2 regions of the Shewanella alkalitolerans genome follow, and region 1 is predicted to be linked to the other one. Evidence: riboswitches for the same ligand, from Rfam matches in the RefSeq annotation. Region 1 holds a riboswitch; the other holds the start of a gene.

Region 1 (4,448 bases):
GGGGGCTCAGGAATGGCCCCCTCTTTTATTGGAGTTTTTCAGTCAATTTACGTAAACAAAGGGAACTATATGGAATATTTTATTGGTGCGTTGAAGAAGTTTGCTGATTTCACCGGTCGTGCACGTCGCAAAGAGTTTTGGATGTTTACCCTGTTCTACATCATCTTCTATGCCGTGGCGGCAACTATAGATGTGGTGACAGGTCTGTATATGCTGAGCGGTATCTTTTCGCTGGCACTGCTTATCCCAACTCTCGCTATCTCGGCCAGACGCCTACACGACACCGGCCGTTCGGGCTGGTGGCAGCTGATAGGTTTAATCCCGCTTATCGGCGCTATCGTGCTGATCGTCTTCTATGTACAAGACAGCGTTGAAGGCAACGAATATGGTGAAAACCCTAAGGCTTTGGCCGAGGCGTAATTTTCCCCTATCTGCGATGAAGGAGGCTTAGGCCTCCTTTGTTGTTTTTAGGGAGTAATGCAGCCCTTGGGTGAAGATGCCGACTCGGGCCATCATGGGAGTATTAGACATTTATACGTGTAGACGTCTATAATGCCCGCGTTCTGTCACAGTAGCCGGGAGAGAGCCTCTCCTCAACGCCGCACATAAGTCGCGGCTTGCCATGAGACAGAGCATGACCAAATTCATACCAATCACAGTAAGTAAGCGATCAGAAATAGCGTCGGAAAAACGTTTTAGAACAAGTTAGAATTTTTAGATAAGTAGTTATTCTACAATCGAAAAATCTAACGCAGTTATCGAACGTTTTAACAAGCTAGGATGATCGACTATTTACTACGATTGGTATTAGTCAACCTTATGTGGTGCCTGTGGCGCGAGACGACACGGGATAATCGGGAAGCCAGTGAGAATCTGGCACTGCCCCCGCAACGGTGATAGGTGAGAGCTGGGTGCGCCATGCCTTTAACATCATGGCGTTAAAAAAATCTACGCTCGTTGTTTAAACCCTTTGTTTAGACTTAGCCTCAGTCCGGAGACCGGCCCTTAAGGTGATTTTGAGATTTCGGCGGGCAGATCTCGAAATGCGACCCTGGCGGTTTGATGGACTGCGCCCAGTCGTGACGCCTTGCCCTGTTTCCCTTTTAGGAGTTAAAGGAAAATGGGTACACAACCTAGTAAAATTGCGCTACTGCTTGGCGCCTGTCTGGCCGGGAGCTTTCCTGCCTTAGCGGAAAGTTCGGGCACCCCTGGGCCTGTGGACGAAACCATCACGGTTATCGGCCGCACCGAAAACACCCCTATCAATATCGCGGCTAACGTCAATGTGATCGATGCCGCCGCCATCGAACTTAGCGGTGCCACCAACCTCACCGAGCTGCTGCGCGGACAGAGCGGCATTCAGGTGTCAGATTCAAACTCGGGTGCCGTGTTTGCCATGCGCGGTTTCAGCGCCAGTCAGGCGGTCAACAACACCCTGATCCTGATCGATGGTCGTCGCCTCAACAATATCGATATCGCCGCGCCGAGCATCGGCGCCATCGGGCTCAATCAGGTGGAGCGAGTCGAGATCCTCTCAGGCAGCGCCGGTGTGCTCTATGGTGACCAGGCGGTTGGCGGGGTGATCAACATTATTACCAAGGCGCCGAAAGACAACGGCGGCAGCCTGCAGCTCTCCGGCGGCAGCTTCGACACCTTTGAGGCCAAGGCCGAGGGCTCGGTCGCCATCAACGACAACTGGCGCCTCTATGGCGCGGCCAACCACCTCAAGAGCGATAACTATCGCGATCACAACGCCAGCAAGACCAGCTCTGTGCTGGGGCGACTGCAGTATGACGATGAGGTGCAGCAGTTCTTCGCCGAGGCTAGTCATTATGACAACCACCGCGAACTCGCTGCTGCGCTGAATGATGATCAGCTCAAGCAAAACCCAAGACAAATGGGTGATCTGAAGCAGGGCGATCTCTTTATCGATGCCTACCTGCATGAGATGACCACGGCGGCCCGCACCGGCTATCAGCGCCAGCTGAATGAAGCCTGGTCGCTGGGCGCCGACCTTAACTACAGCGACACCCTGACAACCGGGTTAAGCACCTGGAACACAAGCCGCCGCGATACCCGCTCCCTGCTCGAGTTTAAGCCTAAGGCTGTGGCTAACATCAAGACGGATAACGGCGAGCTTAAGCTGGTGACCGGTCTGGATCTTAGCCGCGGCGAGGCGACATTTAGCAATCGCAGCAATGTGCAGAAGCTGGCCAGCGCCTATCTGCAGGCGACCGTGCCCCTCACCGAGAGTTTTAGCTATGTGGTGGGCGGTCGTTACGCCGAGGTGACAGATGAGCTGGTGGACGGTAAAGCCTATCCTAATGGGATAGATCTGGATCAGGATGCCCATGCATTCGAGCTTGGCATCAACTATCGCCCGAGCCAGCAGCATAGATTCTACCTGCGGGCCGACGATAACTTCCGTTTCGCCAAGGTGGATGAGCAGGCTTATACCCCAGAGAGCATTCAGGGACTCAAGCCGCAGACAGGTCGCTCCTACGAGGCGGGCTGGGATCTGCTGCTCGAGCGCAATACCCTGCGCCTGAGCGCCTATCGACTGGAGCTCGAAGATGAGATCGTCTTCGATCCAAGCGCCGAGACTCCTGCCGGTGGTGACTTCCCCGGCGCCAACGTTAACGCCGATGCCTCACGTCGTTATGGGGTGAGCGCTGATTGGGACTGGCAGGCGACTCAGGATCTATTGCTTGGACTTGAGTACAACTACATAGACGCCGAGTTTACCGAAGGACTAAACGAAGGTAAGGCACTCTCTTGGGTAGCCAAGAACTCAGGTCGTGGCTATGTCAGCTACGATGTATATGAGCATCTGCAGCTCTTCGCCGAGGCGGTCTACACCGGTGAGCGCTACATGGAGGGCGATAATGCCAACCTGGGCGATAAGCTCGATGCCTATACCCTGGCAAATATCGCCATCAACTATTCCCGCGATGCCTGGCTGGCCAGCCTGCGGGTCGATAACCTGCTGGACAAGGAATATGTCAGCTCAGGGTATTTCAGCACCTGGGGTAGCGGTTATTACCCTGGCACAGGCCGGGCGCTGCGCCTGACCGCCAGCTACCGCTTCTAACGCGGCTTTAGCCTTAAAAGCCAGTCAGATCTGACTGGCTTTTTTATTGCCTGCTGTTCATCATAGGGCATAGATCATTTGGGAGTCTGTGGGATGAAATTGAAGTGGCTACTTGTGCCCGTTATTTTACTCTTGGCCATCATCTTCTGGCCGAGTGGCGGGCCCACACTTGCTCCCTTGTCGGGGAGTGCCAGGATCCTCGCTTTTGGCGATAGCCTGACCCAAGGCGTGGGGGCCAGCCTAGGCATGGATTATCCTGCGCAGCTGCAAGCAATAAGCGGACGCGAGGTGATCAACGCCGGCATCTCGGGGGAGACCACATCCCAGGGCCGCGAGCGCTTCGCCCGAGTACTGGATGAGACGGCGCCGGATCTCATCATCTTGCTCGAGGGGGGCAATGATTTTCTGCGTAATGGCAGCGCGGCGCAGGTCGAGGCCAACCTTTCTGCCATGCTGGCACAGGCCCACCGGCGCGATATTCCTGTGGTGTTGATTGGCGTGCCCCAGAAGAGTATCTGGCTAGAAACCGCGCCCCTGTATGGGCAGCTGGCCGCGCAATATCAGCCGCTATTTATTGAGGATTTTCTGACAGAACTGCTAAAATTATCAGAGGTAAAATCTGATGCGATTCACCTCAACGATGAAGGCTATCGTCGTCTCGCCGAGCACCTATATCAGCGTCTGCAACAGGCAGGTGCCCTATAGCTAAAATGGCCCTGGCAGTAGCCAGTCAATGGGCGTCACCCCTTGGTTAAGTGGCGGAATTTTGTCGTTTATCTTTCGTCCATTACGGGCTGAAAGCTCAGGCGTGAGTGGCAAGATGAATTTATTTAGGTTAATGTCCGTTTTTACCCCAAATCGACTTGACCCAGACAGTCGTTTTATGGGTAAATTCTCGGATAACAAATGGCGCCGTGCCAATAATAAATCAGGTTAATAACTTCTCATGACAGATCTTGAGCATCAGGTATTCACTCAAGTACGCGCAATTATTGCCAATGAAGAACAGGTTATCGGACGACGGGGTATTCTGATCCCGCTGAAGAAAGCCATTATTGCCGATGGCGATATCCGCAATGTAATCGATATAGTCTCTTCCGATCCCGCGTTGGCGGCGCATCTGCTATGGCGCAGCAACTCGGCGGCTAATGCCAGCGTGTCATCGAAGAACCGTTCATTGAAAGATGCGCTGGTGCGCCTGGGCCAGGTCAATATCTACCGTTATGCCTTCACCTTCTACCTCAAGGAGCGTCTCGACGAGCTGCCACAGCCCTACAAGAAGCTGGTATACGGCTACTGGGCGCTCACCGAGAGCATAGCTACCGACGCCGTGGATAGCCTGCATCATATGGAAGGG
Region 2 (4,448 bases), 1.8 Mb from region 1:
GATCTTGGCATCGAACTCGCTACTTACCACAGTGACTTCAAACATACTGGTACCTCATATCGCTCGCCCTCGTTCTCGATTCATTGCAATCCACACCTTCTTTGCTGGCATAGTTCAATACGCTTTTCCTTCCATACACCTTTCCTTCAATACATAGGGGACCTGGGCTAGTTGCTACGCTTGCCGCCCAGGATAAACAGGAAGAAGAGGCTGCCTATCACAGCCGTAATGATCCCCACCGGCAGCTCCTGATAGCTGAGCAGGCAGCGCGCCAGCACATCCACCCAGATCATAAACAGGCCGCCCACCAAGGCCGTCAGCAGCAGGGCGAAACGCCCGGGCAGCAATAGGCGCACCATGTGGGGCACCATCAGGCCGACGAAGCCGATGCCGCCACAGTTGGCCACCAGGACGGCGGTGATCAGCGAGCAGAGCAGCAGGCTGACGAGACGCAGGCGCTGCACCCGAATGCCCAGGGTGTGGGCGGTCTCATCCCCCGCCTGAATGGCGAGGATCTGCCGCTTGAGCAGCAGCAAAATGGCGCTCGCCGCCAACACCAGCAGCCAGGGCAGCCAGAGCATCTGCCAGCTCGCCTTAGCAAAGCTGCCCAGGCTCCAGAACAGCACAGAGGCGGCCGATTGCGGCCCGGAGAAATAGAGCATCAGGCTGGCCAGCGCCCCAAACAGGAAGGAGATCGCCACCCCGGAGAGCAACATGCGCTCTATCTGGGTGTTCAAATCCCGCCCGCACAGGGCCAGCACCATGAGCACCGCCAGGCTGGCGCCGATAAAGGCGCCGAGCGGCAGGCCGACACTGGCCAAAGTGCCGCCGACACCGCCCAGCAGGGTGATCACCACAACCGCCCCCAGACTGGCGCCCGATGAGATGCCAAACAGATAGGGGTCGGCCAGGGGATTGCGAGTCACCGTCTGCAACACGGCGCCCGCCAGGGCCAGGCCGAAGCCGGCGATGAAGGCCAGCAAGATGCGCGGCAGGCGCAGCTCAATCAATATTCTTGCGGTCACGCCGCCGGGATCGGCGCCGCTCAGCTTGGCCAGCAGCACCTCAAGCACCTCGGCGACGCCTATCTGCGCCGCGCCGAAACTCACCGCCAGCACAGGAGTCGCCAGGGTCAACAGTCCCAGACAGACGAAGGCCAGGTATTTCAGCGGACTATAGCCTCTTCCCAGACTCAGGCTAGCGCTCGTCATGGTTAGCCTCCTTCGCCTCAAAGGCCTGGTCACCCAGTCCATTGCCATGCTGAGCACTCTGGTCAGCATTGTGAAGGTGATAGCCATAGAAATAGTTGATCTGCGGATTGCCATGTTGGGGATGGGGCGATACCTGACAGCAGACGCCGAATACCCTGGCGATCTGCGCCTCGCTCAGCACCTGTTTGGGCGACCCCTGGGCCACGGCGTGCCCCTGATCCAGTAAGAGAAGCTGATCGCACAGGGCGCTGGCGAGGTTGAGGTCGTGAATCGAGATCACCACAGTCACCCCCAGGGCCTTGAGCAGCTCGAGGATCTGGATCTGATAGCGGATATCCAGGTGATTAGTGGGTTCATCGAGGATCAATAGCTTAGGCTGCTGCACTATGGCGCGGGCAATCAGCGCCCGCTGCTTCTCGCCCCCGGACAGGGAGGCGTAGGTCTGTCCGGCGCGCTCCTTGAGCCCCACGGTTTCCAGGGCCTGACTCACCGCCAGGCGGTCAGCCTTAGTGGTCATGGAGAAGGCGGCCTTGTGTGGCGTGAGCCCCAATGCCACCAGCTGGGCCGTGGTCATGTCGAAATGCTGAGGCGTGTCTTGCAGCACCACGGCCACCTCGCGGGCAAAGGCCCTGGCGCTCAGGCTGGCGATTGGCTGACCAAACAGTTGGATCTCGCCGCTGCTAGGGGTGAGGAAACGATAGAGGCAGCGCAGCAGGCTGGACTTGCCGGCGCCGTTGGGGCCTATGATCCCCAGCATCTTACCCTCTAGCAGATCCAGCTTGACCCCTGAGAGGATGGCGCGCTCACCGCAGCGCCAGCTGAGATCCCGTACCGACAGCGCCGGGCGCACGCAGGCGCCATCGCCGATGGCTGCACCAGCACCTGTGTCTTTACCTAAAATAGCACCGTCACTGGCGCCGTGAGACAGGAGTGATTCTGTTTGTGATGGCTGATTAGGGGCGCTCAAGGTCGCGCCCTCCGGGGAATAACGCCGAGGCGCCTTCGCCCTTGGGCCAGACTCGGCCCCGAGGTATTCTTCATCTATTGGCTCCCTCAAGTCACCCGCTTGAGATAGTGGTTAGAGAGTAGGCAGGTATCCTGACTCGTGGCGACCAGGTCGGGTTCAACTAGGTAACACACTCACAGTTGCGGGCACAGTTTGGGCTAGCGGCACAAAGCCTTCCCCAATTCCCTATTAAGTCCGAGTTATCGCCTTGGCGATCTCGACACCATACTCCCGGCGCAGGCGGTCCCTGCGCCCGGTTATTATGCTAAATTTTGCCGCCGACACAAGGCCAGACTCACTCGGCGTCATGCCAGTGCAGACGCCAGTAGCCCTCTCCCGCCTTGTCGCGATAGTGACTTATCTTGACCACACTGCCATAGTCCAGACTCAGCCGAGTATAGAAGCCTACGGCGTGCTCTACCCCCAGGGCCTTGGCCATCAGGTGACGTATCACCCCGCCATGAGTGAGCAGTAACAAGGCCTCACCACTATGCTGATGCACCAGTTGCTCAACCACCTCGTCGACACGCTGCTCGAACTCAGCCATGGGCTCCCCCTCGGGCAGTGGATTGGCCCAAGGGTCCCGCCAATAGGCGCTCAGCTCCTCGCCATGATCGGCATGCAGCTCAGGGATAGGCTGGCCATCCCAACGGCCGAAGTAGATCTCCTTGAGTCCGGCATCTAGGGCCACCTTCACCTGATTCTTAGCGGTGAGGTGCTCGGCAAATACACGGCAACGCTTGAGCGGCGAGCTGATCACCCTGTCCACCGCCTGGGGCAGCTTGGCATAGGCCAGCTGCATCTGGGCGAAGCCTATCTCTGTGAGAGGTTGATCGCTATGGCCGCGCAGCAGATTGCCGCCTTCACATTCGCCGTGGCGCATCAAATAGAGTGTCGTTTGCGTCATAACTGCAGCATTAAACCTTTAAAATCTAGAAGGTTAGCAGGATACTCTCTGGAAGTATCCCTTGGCAATGAAAGATAAATAAGGCATTGAAAAACTTTCAGATTCACCCACTATCAAGGGGAGAGCCTTTTGCCATGGGAACGCGGCTTAGCCGCCATTCTTCCTCGAAGCCAAACCAGATTTAAGCTTAGGGAAGTTGCGAATAAGTCCTCATGGTACTCTGGCTTACACAGCAATTGGCGTTCAAGGCGTCTGACGCAGGGCATGCCGGGGCCTGTCTAAGTCAGATAACGCAGAGAGCCGGTTGCTGTGAAAGCACCTAAGGGCGTGGCTTACAGGCCTATCTGCTGTGTTGTGCTTCTTACAAAGGACTTGGGCCATTTGCTGCGAACCACGCCTTGCATCTAGGTCTGTAAGCCGACGCAGAGCAGATGGGACCTGTTCGCACCTTCCCCTATACTCTTTTGACTTGCCCTGGGTATTATAAGTCGATTAGTATAGACGTCCATACGTTTATACATCCAAAATAAAAATAGCACGTCAAATCGATAGACGCGGCAGTTTAGGCAATAGGTCAGTTGAAGTAGGTGAAAGTTATGGCGACCCAATCCCCTGTTCGAAACGTAAGGCAGATTAACGACGCGATCCGCGCGCGGCTCAATAAGGAAATTTTGATCCTCGACGGCGCCATGGGCACCATGATCCAGAACCACAAGCTGGAGGAGGCCGACTTTCGCGGCGAACGCTTTGCCGATTGGCCCTGCGATCTCAAGGGTAACAACGACCTGTTGGTGCTGACCCAGCCCGAGTTAATCAAGCAGATCCACAGAGATTACCTGCTGGCGGGCGCCGACATCATAGAGACGAACACCTTCAACGCCACCCAGGTGGCCATGGCCGACTATGAGATGCAGTCGCTGTCACGGGAGATCAACCTTGAAGGCGCTCGCCTCGCCCGCGCCGCCTGTGACGAGGTGGCCGCCGAAACCGGCCGTCAATGCTATGTGGCCGGGGTGCTCGGCCCCACCAACCGCACCTGCTCTATCAGCCCAGATGTGAACGACCCTGGCTATCGCAATATCCATTTCGACGACCTGGTAGAAGCCTATATCGAGTCGACCCAGGCCCTTATCGAGGGCGGCGCCGACATCATCATGGTCGAGACCATCTTCGATACCCTCAACGCCAAGGCGGCGCTGTTTGCCATCGAAACCCTGTTCGACCAGCTGGGCCAGCGTCTGCCGGTGATGATCTCGGGCACAATTACCGATGCCTCGGGCCGCACACTCACGGGTCAAACTACAGAAGCTTTCTACAACTCGCT

The links. A riboswitch is a leader RNA that binds a small molecule or an ion and turns the genes downstream of it on or off. The one in region 1 is predicted to bind cobalamin.
Region 2: another riboswitch for cobalamin. It lies ahead of K0J45_RS03640 (ABC transporter ATP-binding protein); the one in region 1 lies ahead of K0J45_RS15380 (TonB-dependent receptor).

The regions. Positions count from the first base shown of each region.
Region 1 covers NZ_CP080422.1:3,517,579-3,522,026, reverse strand. The annotation lists gene K0J45_RS15385 (DUF805 domain-containing protein) at 70-420, shown strand; cobalamin riboswitch at 806-1,020, shown strand; gene K0J45_RS15380 (TonB-dependent receptor) at 1,121-3,091, shown strand; gene K0J45_RS15375 (arylesterase) at 3,185-3,796, shown strand; gene K0J45_RS15370 (HDOD domain-containing protein) at 4,038-4,448, shown strand, end outside.
Region 2 covers NZ_CP080422.1:808,642-813,089, reverse strand. The annotation lists gene cobT (nicotinate-nucleotide--dimethylbenzimidazole phosphoribosyltransferase) at 1-45, opposite strand, end outside; gene K0J45_RS03645 (FecCD family ABC transporter permease) at 168-1,211, opposite strand; gene K0J45_RS03640 (ABC transporter ATP-binding protein) at 1,198-2,178, opposite strand; cobalamin riboswitch at 2,283-2,461, opposite strand; gene K0J45_RS03635 (histidine phosphatase family protein) at 2,513-3,124, opposite strand; gene metH (methionine synthase) at 3,721-4,448, shown strand, end outside.